2 regions of the Actinoallomurus vinaceus genome follow, and region 1 is predicted to be linked to the other one. Evidence: riboswitches for the same ligand, from Rfam matches in the RefSeq annotation. Region 1 holds a riboswitch; the other holds the start of a gene.
The links. Region 1 has a riboswitch for S-adenosylmethionine ahead of thrC (threonine synthase). Riboswitches for the same ligand answer to the same signal wherever they lie in the genome.
Positions count from the first base shown of each region.

Region 2: it holds a riboswitch for S-adenosylmethionine, as region 1 does, so the genes downstream of both, ABEA24_RS32385 (aminotransferase class V-fold PLP-dependent enzyme) here and thrC (threonine synthase) in region 1, are expected to answer to the same signal.

Region 1 is NZ_BAABHK010000013.1:195,963-199,490, reverse strand. It holds gene ABEA24_RS37075 (alpha,alpha-trehalose-phosphate synthase (UDP-forming)) at 1-1,128, opposite strand, end outside; SAM riboswitch class I at 1,692-1,859, shown strand; gene thrC (threonine synthase) at 1,875-3,119, shown strand; gene ABEA24_RS37065 (MoaD/ThiS family protein) at 3,116-3,394, shown strand.
Region 2 is NZ_BAABHK010000010.1:303,250-306,777, reverse strand. It holds gene ABEA24_RS32385 (aminotransferase class V-fold PLP-dependent enzyme) at 126-1,379, opposite strand; SAM riboswitch class IV at 1,415-1,528, opposite strand; gene ABEA24_RS32380 (hypothetical protein) at 1,637-2,002, shown strand; gene ABEA24_RS32375 (transglycosylase domain-containing protein) at 2,048-3,528, opposite strand, start outside.

The DNA of each region.
Region 1 (3,528 bases):
GACGTCCGCCAGGCCGTACGCCGCCAGCGAGCGCGGATAGTCGTCGTTGACCTGCAGGATCAGCGGCTCCCAAGTGGCGTCCCCGAACTCGTCGGAGATCTCGGCCGCGATCCGCTGCACGGCGGCGGTGTACTCGCGGTACTCCGGCAGGTCGTGCCGGGAGGGGTAGGCGAAGGCCAGGTGCACCACCCGGCCGTGCCACTCCGGGTGCTTGGCGAGCAGCTCACGGTAGGCCGCGAGCCCCCGCACGATGTTCTTGGACAGCTCCGTACGATCGATCCGCACGATGAGCCTGCGGTCGCCGACCTGCTCGCGCAGGGCCTGCTTGCGGGCCAGCACGTCGGGTTCGGCGGCGCGTGCCCGGAGGGAGCCGCCGTCGATGCCCAGCCCGTGCACACCGACGCGGGTGACGCGGCCGGCGTGGGTGACGGTGCGCGCCACCGGGTCGACCTTCGCCTGCAGGACGGCGGCACAGCAGTCGATGAACGCGTCGGCCCAGCGCTGGGCCAGGAACCCGGCGTGGTCGGCGCCGAGGATGCCCTCCAGCACCTGCCGCCCGATGTCGTCCGGCAGCAGGCGGTAGTACTCCGGCGGCGCCCACGGCGTGTGCGAGAAGTGGGCGATCTTCAGGTCGGGGCGGCGCTCACGCAGCATCCCGGGGGCGAGCGTCAGGTGGTAGTCCTGGATCGCCACCTTCGCGCCCGGCCGCGCGTCCCGGGCCAGCGCGTCGGCGAACGCCGCGTTGTACGCCTCGTAGGACTGCCAGTCCCGGCGGAACCGCGCGTCGAAGTGCGGCTTGTTCGGGCTGTCGTACAGCATGTGGTGGACGAACCACAGTGTGGAATTGGCCACGGCGTTGTAGGCGCGGTGGAAGGTGCCGGCCGGGATGTCCAGCATGCGGACGGCGCCGGCGCCGTAGGAGTCCAGCCGGCCGTCCTCCACGCGGCGGGCCGCGGCGCGGTCGGCGTACGACAGCGCCGTGCAGATCCACAGGATGTCGCCGCCCACGTCCGCCAGGGCCGAGACGAGCCCGCCGCCGCCGCGCCGCATGGACAGCGTCCCGTCGTCGGCCAGCGCGAAGGACACCGGACCGCGGTTGGACGCGACGAGGACCTGCGAGTCACCCATGGGGTGGAGGGTAGTCAACAGTTCGCCGCTGACGTGGCGCCCGGACGAATGTCGCCACTTCATTGACAATGCGTTAACAGATATGTACAGTCCGTGGTTGATCTGTGATGTTCGGTGTGCTAGCTGCGTACAGGGCCCCCGTTCCGCCGGAGAGATGGTCCGGGGCCTCCCCGTGCGCCGTTGACCGCACCGGTATGCCAGGTCGCAAGGGAACCCGCCGCCCTGGGAGCGGACCGCACGCGGGACGTGCGTCGCCGTCCAGGGTTGAACGTGGGGGACTAGTGCGCCCAAGACCGTTCGGGGCGTGCCGCTGTGCGGAGTTCACTCCTACTCAGCGTTAAGGAACGGTAACCGGTCGAAGGTATCGGGTCGAACGGTGGGCGGTTCGGGCTCCATCCGGCAGAGACGTCATCTCGCGCGGATCCGGGCGTCCGAACCGCCACCGACCAGTCCTCGTTGCGCTTCCCGGCCCGGCGCACGGCCCCGGCGGCGTCTCGCGACCTGAGACGAGCTTGGCGGAGAACCGGTCAGTCACGTATACAAGTCCACAGACAACTTAATAAAGCTCATCCAGAGGGGTGGAGGGACCGGCCCGTTGAAGCCCCGGCAACCCTCCCGGAAATGCGGTTCTACGCGTGCTTCGGCACGTCCCAACTCGCGCTGACAGCGAGGCCGCCCGGGACAGGTGCCAACTCCGGCTCGTGACCAAGGTGGCACGGGAAAGATGAGGAGAGAGGCCTCGCTTCATGTCGCAGTCCGCCGCCCGAAACCTCGGCCCCGCGACCGCACTGACGTGCCGCGAATGCGGAGAATCCTACGATCTGGGCCCTCGCTACGCCTGTGAGCTCTGTTTCGGCCCCCTGGAAGTCTCCTACGACCACGCCGACGTGACCCGGGAACAGATCGAGTCCGGCCCGCGCAACATCTGGCGCTACCGCGGCCTGCTGCCCGTTCCGACGAACGTCGTCGACACGCCCAACACCGAGCCCGGCTTCACCCGCCTCGTACGCGCCGACAACCTCGCCGAGTCGCTGGGACTGCGGTCGCTGTGGGTCAAGGACGACAGCGGCAACCCGACCCACTCGTTCAAGGACCGGGTCGTGGCGGTCGCGCTGGCCGCCGCCCGCGAGCTCGGTTTCAAGGTCCTGGCCTGCCCGTCCACCGGCAACCTCGCCAACGCGGTCGCCGCCGCGGCGGCCCGCGCGGGCATCCGCAGCGCCGTGTTCGTGCCGTCCGACCTCGAACGCCAGAAGATCGTCACGACGGCGGTGTACGGCGGGACGTTCGTCACCGTCGACGGCAACTACGACGACGTCAACCGGCTGGCCTCGGAGATCGCGGGCGAGCAGGAGGACTGGGCGTTCGTCAACGTCAACGTGCGGCCCTACTACGCCGAGGGCTCGAAGACCATCGGGTACGAGATCGCCGAGCAGCTCGGCTGGCGACTGCCCGAGCAGATCGTCATCCCGATCGCGTCCGGCTCCCAGCTCACGAAGATCGACAAGGCGTTCCAGGAGTTCATCAAGCTCGGCCTGGTCGAGGATCGGCCGTACAAGATCTTCGGAGCGCAGGCGACCGGCTGTTCGCCCGTCTCGGCGGCCTTCAAGGCCGGGCTCGACGTCGTCCAGCCCGTCAAGCCCGCCACGATCGCCAAGTCCCTCGCGATCGGCAACCCCGCCGACGGGCCGTACGTCCTCGACGCCGTGCGCCGCACCGGCGGAGCCATCGAGGACGTCTCCGACGAAGAGGTCGTCGACAGCATCGCGCTGCTCGCCCGCACCGAGGGCATCTTCGGCGAGACGGCGGGCGGTGTCACGCTGGGCTCCCTCCGCAAGCTGCTGGCCGGCGGCGCACTCGACCCCGAGGCCGAGACCGTCTTCATCAACTCCGGTGACGGCCTCAAGACCCTGGACGCGGTCGCCCCGGTGGCCGTGCCGTCCGCGAACATCGCACCCACCATCGAGGCATTCCGAAAGGCAGGTCTGGCGTGAGCTCGATCAGTGTCCGCATCCCGACGATCCTCCGGAGTTACACCGGCGGTGAGGCCGAGGTGAAGGCGGCGGGCTCGACCGTACGGGAGGTCGTCGCCGACCTGGAGGCCAACTACTCCGGCATCGCAGGGCGCATTCTGGACGACAACGGCAAGATCCGCCGGTTCGTCAACGTCTACGTGGGCGAGGAGGACGTGCGGTTCGCCGACGGCCTCGACACGCCGACCCCGGACGGCGTCCAGATCTCCATCATCCCGGCCGTCGCCGGCGGCTGAGCCCACCTCGGGTCGCCGCCCGGCGGCCCCGCCCCGGCAGCGGCGCCGAATGGGGCGCCGACCTGCCGTGGCTCACGCTCGCCGGCTTCGTCGCGGGAGTGGCCGCCTTGAGCGGCGCGTCATTCGAGGTCCGG
Region 2 (3,528 bases), on a different contig from region 1:
CTCTTTGCACAAGGCGTCCACCGTACCGGGAGCAAACCGGCGGCGCGCACGAGTACCGGCAGCCGATTGGACTTACCCGGACGAACTACACCTTTGATGACGCTGACCAGCAGCGGAGCGGATCGTCAGGTGGTAAGGCGTCGCAGCGCGGTCAGCAGCCGGTCGATGTGCTCGTCGGTGGTGCCGATGCCGAGGCTGGCCCGCAGCGCGGTGCCGTCGCCGTCATCGCAGCCGCCCGACCCGTCGCCGACCAGCCGCCGGACGAACGGGTGCGCGCAGAACTTCCCGTCCCGTACGCCGATGCCGTACCGGTCGGACAGCGCGGTGGCGACGGCGCGGGACCCGCGGCCCTCGACGACGAACGACACGATGCCGACGCGCGGGTGCCGGTCGCCCCACAGCGACAGCTCCCGTACGCCGGGGATCGCCGCCAGGCCGGTCCGCAGCCGCCGCAGGAGGCGCTCCTCCTCCGCGACGAGGGTCTCCCAGTCGGTCAGGGCCTCGCACGCGGCTGCGAGCGCGACAACGCCGAGGACGTTCGGCGTGCCGGCCTCGTGCCGCTGCTGCGGGTCCGCCGACCACGTCACGTGCTCGCCGACGCTCGCGGTGGCGCCGCCGCCCAGGAGGTACGGCTCGGCGGCGCGCAGCCAGTCCGCGCGGCCGACGAGGCAGCCCGCGCCGAACGGCGCGTACAGCTTGTGCCCGGAGAAGGCGACGTAGTCGACGTCGAGCGCGCCCATGTCGAACGGCCGGTGCGGGACGAGCTGAGCGGCGTCGACCGCGATGCGGGCGCCGTGCGCGCGGGCGACGGCGGCGAACTCGGCGACGGGCCACAGCTCGCCGGTGACGTTGGAGGCGGCGGTGACGACGAGCAGGCGCGGACCGGCCGGTGCCGCGGCGAGGGCCTCACCGGCGGCCGCGAGGGCCGCCTCGGGGGATTCGGGGGCCGCGAGCCGTACGACGTGGTTGCCGCGCGCCCAGGGCAGGAGGCTCGCGTGGTGCTCGGACTCGAAGACGACGACCGTGGTGCCGCGCGGCAGGGCGTGCGCGAGGAGGTTCATCGCGTCGGTGGTGTTGCGGGTGAACACCACGGCGTCGCGCCGCCACGCGCCGACGAACTCCCGGACGACCTCGCGGGCGCGCTCGTACCGGTCGGTCGTCACCTGCGAGGCGTATCCCGCGCCGCGGTGCACGCTGCTGTAGTAGGGGAGGGCGGCGTCGAGCGCGTCGCGCACCGCCTCCAGACAGGGCGCGCTCGCCGCGTAGTCGAGGTTCGCGTACGGGACGGTCCGGCCGCCGGCGACGGGCACGGGGACGCCCTCCCCGACGACGCGCAGAGCGGGACGGGTGACGGGGGGCAGATCGAGGACAGCGGACAACACGCACCTCCAGCGGGGCCTGGGACCCCGCGAGGGGTCCGCGCTTGTCCGGCACGGTCGTGCCGGACCCGGTCATCACCCGGGGCACCCCGCCACGGACGGAGGGTTGCCGGCCAGCAAGCCGGGGCTTAGCGCTGGCACTCGTGACCTGACGGTGAGTATAGAGCACCCGCCCGAAGATCGCCGTTTCGGCGTCGTGTGACCGCTTCTCCACGATTGAATACGGGGCAGGGGAGTCAGGCGAAAGGAGCGGGGCGATGCGGGGTGGATGGCGGCTGTCGGCGGGGGTCGTCCTGGTCGCGGTGTGCGCGGCCGGATGCGGCGTCGGCACGAACAAGGGCCGGGTCTGCAACGACGCGGTGAAGGCGGTCGGGTCCTACAACGCGACCCTGAACCGCATCTCGCCGGACGACATCACGCAGTGGAAGCAGGCGGCGGCGACCCTCGCCACGCGGTTCGACGCGCTCGCCCGCGAGTCCGACGACAAGAAGCTGACCCGGACGCTGAGCGGTATGGCGACCGAGTGGCGGGGCGTCAGCACGGGCATCAGCCCGCGCGACATCTCCCGCATGCAGAACGTCGTCCAGCGCCAGCCCACCGCCCTGGCCACGGCCTGCAAATGAACGCCTGAGCGCCCGCCGCCGCAGGGCCGCGGGCGCTCAGAACGCTCAGAACACGGAGTTGGGGTCGCCGCCGTCGTACACGCGGCCCGTAGGCCCGCCGGTCGGGCCGCCTGTGGGCACATGGGTCGGAATGTGCGTCGGGATGTGGGTCGGGGTGGACGGGCGGGACGGCCCGGTCGTCCGGGGCCGCGAAAGGGTGGGATGCGGTCGCGGCTGGACGGGCGCGGTCGGCGTCGGCCACTGGCGCCCGCCGACGTACACCGACGGGTCGCCGAACGACTTCACCGGCATGTCCGCGTCGGCCTTGACGAGGAAGTTGTGCCAGATCGTGGCCGGGAGGGAACCGCCGTACACGGTGTAGCCCGGCAGGCTCAGCGCCTTGTTGTCGGTCCGGAAGACGGCCACCGACGCGGCCAGCTGCGGGATGAACCCGTTGAACCAGACCTGCCTGCCGCTGCTCGTGGTGCCGGTCTTGCCGGCGGCGTTCCGGTCGGGCAGGGCGGCCCTGGTGCCGGTGCCCGAGTCGATGACCTTCTGCATGGCGTACGTCGCGTCGCGGGCGACCTGGGTGCTGAACACGCGCTTGCCGGTCGTCGGGACGACGCGTTTCTTGCCGTTCCGGTCGGTCACCGACCGGATCACGTGCGGGGCGTGGTAGACGCCCTCGGTCGCGAACGCGGCGTACGCGGCGGCCTGCTGCTCGGCGCTGAGGTTGATGACGCCGAGCGGGAAGGTGGCGGCGGTGTTGGCGCCGTTGGCGGTCAGCTGCGACTCGGGGATGCCGAGCTTCTCCGCCATCTTCATCACCTTGTCGTTCCCGATCTTCTGGGCGATGTTGACGTAGGCGGTGTTGATGGATTGCTCTGTGGCGGTGACGAGGTTGACCATGCCGAAGTCCTCGCCGGCGTCGTTGTGGATCGCGGTGCCGTCGAAGGTCTGCCCGTTGCTGCCGTCGACGTAGTCGTCCAACGACATCCCGTCGTCCAGGGCCGCCGCCAGCACGTACGGCTTGAACCCGGACCCGGGCTGCACCTGGGTGGTGGCGGCGCTCAACTGCTGGTCGATGTAGTTCTTGCCCCCGTAGAGCGCGTTGATCTCGCCGGTCGACGGGTCGACCGACACCAGGCCCGCCATCACCTTGCTGGAGACGCCGGAGGGCATGGCGCCCTCGACGGCCTGCTTCGCGTCGTCCATCAGGTCCTTGTCGAAGGTCGTCCGGACCTTCAACCCGCCCTTGTCGATCTGTTCCTGGGTGTAGCCCATGCGCTTCAGCTCGGAGACGACGAGCTGGTACATGTAGCCCTTCTGGCCCCCGTAGGTGTCCCTGACCTTCGGCTTCTTCGGCACGGGGAACTGCAGCGTGGCCGCCTGCTGCGGCGTGATGGTCTTCATCTGCACCATGCCGTCGACGACGTACTTCCAGCGGGCCTGCATGTACCCGCGCGCCCCGTTCATGGACAGGTCGCCGGCGTAGGTCGGAACCTGGATGGCCGCCGCGAGGTACGCGCCCTCGGCCGGCGTCAGGT